Regions from separate parts of the Bacillus sp. DX3.1 genome, predicted to be linked through region 1. Evidence: predicted binding sites of a transcription regulator. Region 1 holds the regulator's gene; the other holds the start of a gene.
What was found. The regulator Rex, encoded in region 1, represses fermentation and respiration genes when NADH is low (regulators of the CRP and FNR family bind a similar motif). The targets are predictions, from matches to a motif close to TTGTGAAATATTTCACAA.
Positions count from the first base shown of each region.

Region 2: QRE67_RS23445 (L-lactate dehydrogenase) is a predicted target of Rex. The motif match lies at 1,445-1,462, and genes of this name have one in related genera.

Region 1 is NZ_CP128153.1:276,921-281,965, forward strand. It holds gene QRE67_RS01550 (ABC-F family ATP-binding cassette domain-containing protein) at 1-1,140, opposite strand, end outside; gene QRE67_RS01555 (redox-sensing transcriptional repressor Rex) at 1,323-1,952, shown strand; gene QRE67_RS01560 (YdiK family protein) at 1,980-2,180, opposite strand; gene QRE67_RS01565 (CPBP family intramembrane glutamic endopeptidase) at 2,183-2,926, opposite strand; gene groES (co-chaperone GroES) at 3,340-3,624, shown strand; gene groL (chaperonin GroEL) at 3,663-5,045, shown strand, end outside.
Region 2 is NZ_CP128153.1:4,647,742-4,652,786, forward strand. It holds gene QRE67_RS23440 (PTS sugar transporter subunit IIC) at 1-368, opposite strand, end outside; gene QRE67_RS23445 (L-lactate dehydrogenase) at 389-1,339, opposite strand; gene QRE67_RS23450 (spore coat protein) at 1,598-1,846, opposite strand; gene QRE67_RS23455 (hypothetical protein) at 1,860-2,045, opposite strand; gene QRE67_RS23460 (hypothetical protein) at 2,356-2,619, opposite strand; gene QRE67_RS23465 (helix-turn-helix transcriptional regulator) at 2,797-2,991, opposite strand; gene QRE67_RS23470 (acyl-CoA dehydrogenase FadE) at 3,216-5,000, opposite strand.

The DNA.
Region 1 (5,045 bases):
GATTTTATTTACAAGTGACTTTAGTAATGTAGATTTCCCAATTCCGTTTGGTCCAACAAGTGCCACACTGTCTCCTCGTGTTAATCGTACATTGACATGTTCAATAATCGGTTCTTGATTATATCCAATGGAAACGTCTTTTACTTGTAGCACATCATTCCCACTTTGCTTTTCGATATCAAAATGAAAAGATGCTGATTTTGAATCACCTAATGGTTTGGTCATCAGTTCCATTCGTTCTAATTGTTTACGGCGACTTTGGGCACGCTTTGTTGTAGAAGCACGAGCAATATTTTTTTGGACAAAGTCCTCTAATTTTGCAACTTCGTCTTGCTGCTTTTCATAGCGCTTCATGTCCTGTTCATAGAGTGCGGCTTTTAAGTCTAAATATTTACTGTAGTTTCCGACGTAACGTCTACTTTCTTTGTTAGAGATTTCATATACTTGTGTGACAAGTTTGTCTAAAAAGTAGCGATCATGGGAAACAATTAGAATAGCGCCCGGATAGCCTTGTAAGTATTGTTCTAGCCATGTTAGTGTATCAATGTCTAAATGGTTTGTCGGCTCGTCTAAAATAAGCAAGTCTGGTTTTGTTAATAGCAATTTACCAAGAGCTAACCGCGTTTTTTGACCACCGCTTAATGTGGAAATCGTTGTTCCATGCGTTTCTGCTGGAAAACCAAGGCCGCTTAAAATAGAGCGAATATCCGCTTCGTATTGATAACCGCCTTTATCTTTATAATCCAGTTGCAATTGATCATAGTCAGCGAGCAATTTTTCATATGTAGTAGCGTTTGAGAAGTTTTCTTTCTTACCCATTTCTTGCTCTAACCTTCGAAGTTCTTTTTCCATGTGTTGTAGATGCGTAAAGACAGTTAATAATTCATCCCAAATGGTCAATGAAGTTTCTAAACCGGTATTCTGGGCTAAATAACCGATGGAAACGTCTTTTGGTTTTATAATTTCACCATCGTCGTGAGAAAGTTCCCCTGCAATAATTTTTAATAGTGTAGATTTTCCAGCTCCATTTCGGCCGACAAGGGCGATGCGATCTCTTGTTTGTACTTCAAGTTTAATGTTTGCAAGGATTGTTTCGGCACCGTACAATTTAGAAAGTCCGTTTACTTGTAATAAAATCAATTTTTTCACCTCAAATAATTTCTTAACTTTGCCATGTTATATTTCTCAATCATACTAAAAATAGTGTATAGTTTAAAATAAAGAGAGAAGTCTCTCTCTATTATACAAGGAAAGTCTTAAGTGCTAAACTTCTGTATTTGTTCAAATTACATGAACAGAGATAGGAGGAGAGGAGTGGTTTTATGGATCAGCAAAAGATTCCACAGGCGACTGCCAAACGATTGCCTCTATACTATCGATTTATCCAAAACTTATCCCTTTCTGGTAAGCAACGTGTATCATCTGCGGAATTAAGTGAAGCGGTGAAGGTAGACTCCGCAACAATTCGTAGAGATTTTTCATATTTTGGGGCGTTGGGAAAAAAAGGGTACGGCTATAATGTGAATTATTTACTGTCGTTTTTCCGAGAAACGCTTGATCAAGATGATATAACACGTGTAGCACTTATTGGAGTGGGTAATTTAGGGACCGCTTTCTTACATTACAATTTCACGAAAAATAATAATACAAAAATTGAAATGGCTTTTGATGTAAATGAAGAGAAAGTTGGAAAAGAAATCGGAGGAATTCCTGTATATCATTTGGATGAACTTGAAGAACGTTTGAAAGATGATATACAAGTGGCAATATTAACAGTACCTGCTACTGTTGCACAAGCTGTGGCAGATCGATTAGCTCATACAAACGTACATGGAGTTTTGAATTTCACACCAGCACGGTTAAATGTATCAGAGAATATAAGGATTCATCATATTGATTTAGCTGTAGAATTACAAACGCTGGTTTACTTTTTGAAAAATTATCCACAATAAAAACGCAGGGGAAATCCCCCTGCGTTTTTATTGTTCTTTTTTTGTTTTCGTTTTGAATTTTACTAAGATAAGGCGAAGTGCTAAATTAAAATCTATTGTCGCCATACCAGCAAGCAGTAGCGTATAAAAATTCCAGATTGTATCTTCAACATTAATAATTGCTAAGTATGTAAAAATACATCCAAGAAGGAAATACAGTGCTGCCATGAACAATGGTGAGTTCCTCATATTTAAAATCCTCCGATAAATCCTTGCATTTTTTCTGCTTCTTTTATCATTTCTTGTATTTGCTCATTACTTAATGCGACTTGAAATAGTGCAACTAATGTATTCATGGCAACGTGAGCCATGATGGGAACGATAATTCGTTTTGTTTTCACGTATAAGAAGGCGAAAACAAGACCCATAGCAGTGTATACCAATAGGTGCGTAAAATCAAAGTGGATAGCTGCGAATACAAGTGAACTAATGATAGCTGCGATAAAGAAATTAAACCTTTTATACAGTGTGCCAAATAAGATCTTTCTAAAGACAATTTCCTCTAAAATAGGACCTAGTATAGATACAACAATGAGGAACCAAGGAGTGGTCCTTGCTATTTCCATTAAACGCTCTGTATTCTCAGAGCCTGGCTTAATACCTAACAAACGCATTTCGATCGTACCAGCAATCGTTTGAGAAAAGAAAGCTAAAAAGAATCCGATAAAGATCCAACCAATTGTTGCGGGAATACTTGCGCGTTTTGTATCTAAACGGCTTTCGCGAATATCCGTTCTGAGTAACCACAGTACAATGCATAATGCAATGAGAAAGCTAATAATTGCCCAGTGGCCAGTCATAAGTTGTATTTTTTCATCTCGTGTTAAACCGCTATTATTGTACAGTCCGGTTTTTAAAAGTAGCGGTAATCCAATAACACCTGATAATTGCATGAGAATATATGTAACTATAATCCACCAATACTGTTTCTTCAAATTGGTTAACCATCCTTTCTAGCCCTTATGTTATGAAATAAGGCAGGATAACATGTAAACATCCAGCCAGGAGTACAGAATAACCGTGTGTTTTATTATTTTTTTGTAAATCTTTGCTTGAAAATGAAATAGGAAACAGGAAAAAGCTGTATCTATAGAGAAAACAACTTATGGCATCTTTCTTATTGTAACATACGAGAAGCGGAAAAGCCGATGCAATATAAAGTGAGCTAAGGCTCGACTATGTGATAATCATTCGGTAGAAAAAGCCTGTATATTGATTTGCAAAAAATTATGATTTTTTTACTTGCAAAAGAAATTTAGATTATTTATTATTATAAGTGTGTTAGCACTCGGAGCTACTGAGTGCTAATAAAGAAAATTTACATAAAAAAATGAGGAGGTTATTGTTCATGCTAAAGCCATTAGGTGATCGCGTTGTAATTGAGCTTGTTCAAGCAGAAGAAAAAACAGCAAGTGGTATTGTATTACCAGACACTGCAAAAGAAAAACCACAAGAGGGTAAAATCATTGCAGTAGGTACTGGTCGTGTGCTTGAAAATGGTGAGCGTGTTGCTTTAGAGGTAGCAGCAGGCGATCTTATCATCTTCTCAAAATATGCAGGTACTGAAGTGAAATACGAAGGTGCAGACTACTTGATTTTACGTGAAAGTGACATTTTAGCAATTATTGGTTAATTATATACATTTTTAAAAATCCAAGGGGGTCAAAAATTATGGCAAAAGATATTAAATTTAGTGAAGAAGCACGTCGTTCGATGCTTCGCGGTGTCGACACTCTTGCAAATGCAGTAAAAGTAACGCTTGGACCAAAAGGTCGCAATGTTGTACTTGAGAAAAAATTTGGTTCACCACTTATTACAAATGATGGTGTAACAATTGCAAAAGAAATCGAATTAGAAGACGCATTCGAAAACATGGGTGCGAAATTAGTAGCAGAAGTTGCTAGTAAAACAAATGATGTAGCTGGTGACGGAACAACAACTGCAACTGTATTAGCGCAAGCAATGATTCTTGAAGGCTTAAAAAACGTAACAGCTGGTGCAAACCCAATGGGTCTTCGTAAAGGGATCGAAAAGGCTGTTGTTGCAGCAATTGAAGAATTAAAAACAATCTCTAAACCAATCGAAGGTAAATCTTCTATCGCACAAGTAGCTGCTATTTCATCTGCTGACGAAGAAGTAGGTCAATTAATTGCAGAAGCAATGGAACGCGTTGGTAACGATGGCGTTATTACATTAGAAGAATCTAAAGGCTTCACAACAGAATTAGATGTAGTAGAAGGTATGCAATTCGATCGTGGATATGCATCTCCTTACATGATTACTGATTCTGACAAAATGGAAGCAGTTCTTGATAATCCATTTATTTTAATCACTGACAAAAAAATCGCTAACATTCAAGAGATTTTACCAGTGTTAGAGCAAGTGGTACAACAAGGTAAACCACTTCTTATCATTGCGGAAGATGTAGAAGGCGAAGCATTAGCTACATTAGTAGTGAACAAACTTCGTGGTACATTCAATGTAGTAGCTGTAAAAGCTCCTGGATTTGGTGACCGTCGTAAAGCAATGCTAGAAGATATCGCGATCTTAACTGGTGGCGAAGTGATCACTGAAGAATTAGGACGTGATTTAAAATCTGCTACTATTGCATCTTTAGGCCGCGCTGGCAAAATTGTTGTAACGAAAGAAAATACAACAGTTGTTGAAGGTGTAGGTAGCACAGAACAAATCGAAGCTCGCATTGGTCAAATCCGTGCGCAATTAGAAGAAACAACTTCTGAGTTCGATCGTGAAAAATTACAAGAACGTCTTGCTAAACTTGCAGGCGGTGTAGCTGTAATTAAAGTTGGTGCAGCAACTGAAACTGAATTAAAAGAGCGTAAACTTCGCATTGAAGATGCTCTTAACTCAACTCGTGCAGCAGTAGAAGAAGGTATTGTTGCAGGTGGTGGTACTGCACTTATGAACGTATATACAAAAGTAGCTGGTCTAGCAGCTGATGGCGACGAAGCAACAGGTATTAACATTGTACTTCGTGCATTAGAAGAGCCAGTTCGTCAAATCGCAATCAACGCTGGTCTAGAAGGTTCTGTA
Region 2 (5,045 bases), 810 kb from region 1:
AAAGCAGTTTTTCCACTTAATCGTTTACCGATATAAACTGCTAAAGTTGCTGTTAATAATGCTCCGATTGGCTCACCAGTTTTAATGATTAGACCAGCTTCAGTAATCGAAATTGATCCAGCTCCAATCGCTCCTGCAACCATTGCTGAGAAAATGACGAGTCCATTTGCTCCAAGCATAAAAGCAATTCCTGCTCCAATTGCTGGTGCCATCAGTGATTTCGCCACAACTCCGATTGTAATTAACATCGGGATATCAACGATTCTTCCTATATTTTCTATCAGCAAACCAATTCCGAGGGATACGAAAATCCCTTGTGCAATTCCGGCAGATCCTTTGAATATACGAGACATGATATATTCCTTCATCTGTTTCACCTTCTCCTATTTTAGTAACCGATTGTTTTCATGTAGTCACGTAAAATATCATTTGATTTTGCAAATCGGCTTTCTTCAGCTTCTGATAAGTTCAGTTCAACAACTTCTTTCACGCCATCTCTTGTAATAATTCCTGGCACACCTGTACAAATATCATATTCACCATATTCACCATCTAGGATTGCTGAAACGGCAATCACGCGGTGATCATCATTAAAGATAGATCTTGCAATATAAGCAAGTGAGTTACCAATGCCGTAATAAGTAGTTCCTTTACGCTTATAAATCTCCCAACCAGCTTTTGCAGTTTTTTCTACAATCTCATCAAAATCAAATTCACCAAAACGCTCTTTTTGCTCTTCTAAAATTTGCAAGATTGGTTTGCCGCCAACTGTTACATGAGACCAAGCAACCATTTGTGAATCACCATGCTCGCCCAAAGAATACCCATGGATACTACGAGGATCCACTTCAAGCATTTCAGATAAAATTGTAGTTAGACGGGAAGAATCTAATGATGTTCCAGTACCAATCACACGATTTCTTGGTAATCCAGATAATTTCCATACTTGATAAGTAATAATATCAACTGGATTAGATGCTAGTAAGAAAATCCCATTAAATCCACTTTCCATTACTCCTGATACAACACTTTCCATAATCTTTGCGCTTGCTCCTAAAGTGTCCAAACGACTTTGTCCTGGTTTTGGAGCTGGTCCGGCTGTAATAATAACAATGTCCATATCTTTACAGTCTTCATAAGTACCTGCGTATACTTTTGTTCTTGTATTTGTAAAATTAATGCAGTGCGATAAATCCATCGCTTCACCAACTGCCCGTTCATGATTTATATCAATTAATGCTAATTCTTCACAAATACCTTGATTCACAATTGAATACGCACAGCTTGATCCAACTAACCCAGTACCAATAATTGCGATTTTTCTTGTGTTTCTATTCATAAGAATCTCCCCTATTTCATAATATAATCTTCGGTGTTGGTTATATTTCGTTTTATCTTTATATTCTTTATTATAAGGATTCTCACTATAGAAACCATGGATTCTTTGTGAATTATCGAACAAACTTTATGTACACTTTGTGAAGAAAGGATTCATACTTATGTCATATTTGTTACTTCAAAAAAAATACCGTATATATTGCTCTTGACACACAAAAAACGAGTACCACTTATGATCGCAGTACTCGTTTTCACATGATTATTGTGTGCTTAGTTGACTTTTCAGTTGCTGTACTACCGTTGGATTGGCAGGGGCAGCTGGTTGATAATATCCCTTTTGCAATGCATATTTATATACGTTACGTTGTCTTGTTTCATCTTGATTGCGAATGTGAATCAGCGTTTGATGTAACTTTTCATCATTCGATTCTGCTATGTAATTCGCATAACTAGTCAAACTAGCATTTAATTCCGATAAATAATCGTTAACCATATCTTTTTCGTTCATATTCTACACCCTCCTAGCCTAAAAAGGACATTAATTGTTGTTTTGTATTTCTTGCAGCTTGCGCATCTTGCTGTAGCATTTGTTTCAATTGAGGATCTGTACACTGCTGCGCATACTGATCTAATTTGTTCGCAACTGTCGCATGTCCCCCAATAAGATGGCGTAAATTTTCAAACTCAAGCTCTGTTAAATTTGGCATAATAAAAACCTTCCTTTCTCTGTTCATTCACCATTTAGTATGTATTTCTTTTCGAATTGTATGCACCAAAAAGCTCTCTTCATGAAAATTGTGGAATGAAGTTTAAGCCTCTTCTACATTTTGAAATTTCTTTATATAGAAGTTTCTTGTTTCTACTTTCTACTAAATGTAAACTTTAATCAGTGGGGGTTTTCTTCATCCCCCCACTGATTATCAGCCCTCACCAATCGGGCTTTTACGGGCAGTTTATCTCCTACCTAAAAAGAAGAGTTTTATATCGGTTTTTTAATTTGTATTTATATATTTAAAATTAAACAACTCGTCGAATGCTAATAACATCTAAACTTGTAACATTAATATTTGCTGCATTATCAACCCAAATAAGAAATCCATTTTCTATACGAATAAAAACTCCTGTTCCATCAATCGTAGTTCCACCTGAAACGACTGCAATTCTATCCCCTTCTCTTAAACCATCCAATCTTCTCCCAGAATTACCCATTCTTTCTACCTCCTCAATTTTTCTTCTTTTACTTCTACATTCATTACATTCGCATCTTTCTTCAAAGGACATTTAACACAACCCCTTTCCTAAAATTCTATTACTCTATATTCTATGAAACTAACAAATTAATTGATTAGACTTTCATCCACTATCAAATGTTTAATCAACTAATTTTATTAGTAAAAATCATTATTTTTAGTAGTTTGTACGGGCTTTTTTTCACCACTGTTAGGATTATTACTATCATCATTCTATTTCTCCCTCTATCGTATATTGAAAGACTTCATGAAACTCCTTACCAAAAACATAGGCAATTTCAAAAGCTAAAATGAGAGACGGGTTGTATCGATTTGCTTCAATAGAAGTAATGGTTTGTTTGCTAACGCCCATGCGGTTTGCTAATTCTGTTTGCGACCAACGTTTCTCCGCTCGAATCACAATGAGATTATTTAATAAAGTGAAACTTTAATCAGTGGGGATTTTCTTCATCCCCCACCTATCTTCTTTGATTTCCTTAGAATCTTGAGGTGGGGGTCTTACTGCCCGTTAATGCGGGATAAAGTTCTCCTCTGATTCATAGCCACCTCTATTTTTGTGTTTTTTCCATATTTTCACATAACAAAAAAACAGTAGTCACAAACGTGACTACTGTTTTTTATTACTTATTAAACTGTATAACGCTCATCCTCTAACACTTTCGCTGCAATTTCACGCTTCTTCGGAATTACGTTAAGCGGTGTATGACGTGTAAATTTACGAAGTGCTGATAACATCATGCGCAGCATATCACCATTTTCCACAGCGATAATTGTTTCTTTCGCATGTGCTTCAATTTCGTTGAACGCTTCTTGACAGAATACTTCTGTGTATAGAACCTTTTGCTTATTCTTTTCAAGGCCTGTTGCTTTGATTGCTTTTTCTGTACGAAGAACCGCAGATTCCATTGCATATAAGTTGCTCACGATATCAGCAATGTTGACAAGAACTTCTTGTTCTTTATCTAAACCTTTACCGTATTTTTGAACCGCTAATCCAGCTACCATTAAGCCGATTTTCTTCGCGTTATTTACTAAATATTTTTGAAGTGCTAATGGCTCATCGCCCACTTCTTCTGGCATCATCATCATTAATTCTTCTTGTAATTTTTGTGCTTTTTGAAGAAGTGGTAATTCACCTTTCATTGCTTTACGTAAGAATGTGCCTGGTACGATTAAACGGTTAATTTCATTCGTACCTTCAAAAATACGGTTAATACGAGAATCGCGGTACATTCTTTCAATCTCGTATTCTGCCATAAATCCGTAACCACCATGAATTTGCACACCCTCATCCACAACATAGTCTAACACTTCAGAACCAAATACTTTATTTAAAGAGCACTCAATTGCATATTCAGCAATGGAAGCAGCTACAGCTTTGCCGTCTTTGATTTGCTCTTCTGTTAATGTACTCATATGGCTTTCAAATAAACCAACTGTACGATATACAGAGCTTTCTGCCGCATAAATTTTCGCTGCCATATTCGCTAATTTTTCTTGAATTAATGGGAAGCGAGCGATTGGTTGCTTAAATTGTTGACGTTGATTTGCGTACTGTGCCGAAATTTCTAATGCACGTTTTGAAGAACCAACTGTTCCAACACCTAATTTATAACGGCCGATATTTAAAATGTTAAAGGCAATAACATGGCCTTTGCCAATTTCACCAAGTACATTTTCTTTTGGAATTAATGCATCTTCTAAGATTAACGTACGAGTAGAAGAACATTTAATACCCATTTTCTTTTCTTCAGGGCTTGTAGATACGCCTGGGTATTCTTTCTCGACAATAAACGCTGTGAAGTGCTCCCCATCAACTTTAGCGTATACAATGAATACATCAGCGAAAGCAGAGTTTGTAATCCATTGTTTTTCACCGTTTAACACATAATGCGTGCCTTCTGCATTTAGGCGTGCAGTCGTTCTTGCACCTAATGCATCAGATCCAGATCCCGGCTCAGTTAATGCGTATGCAGCTAATTTTTCACCTGTTGCCAATAGCGGTAAATATTGTTTCTTTTGCTCTTCATTACCGAATAACACGATTGGTAATGAGCCGATACCAACATGAGCACCGTGTGTAATTGCAAAGCCGCCAGCACGAGAGAATTTCTCTGCAATTAATGCAGAGCTAACTTTATCAAGACCAATTCCGCCATATTCTTCTGGTACATCAGCACCTAATAGGCCAAGTTCACCTGCTTCTTTTAATAAACGAACAGAGCGATCAAACTCGTGTTTCTCTAAATATTCAAGTTCTGGCAGAACTTCGTTTACGATAAAGTCCTCTGTCGTTTTTGCAATCATTTTATGCTCAGCTGAAAAATCTTCCGGCGTAAACACTTGATCAATTGTAATATCATCAACTAAAAAGCTACCACCTTTTACTGCGCTTCCTACTGTTTTTTCCATGAAAATTTCCTCCTCCATATTTTCATAAGCCAGCTTCTCTCGTTT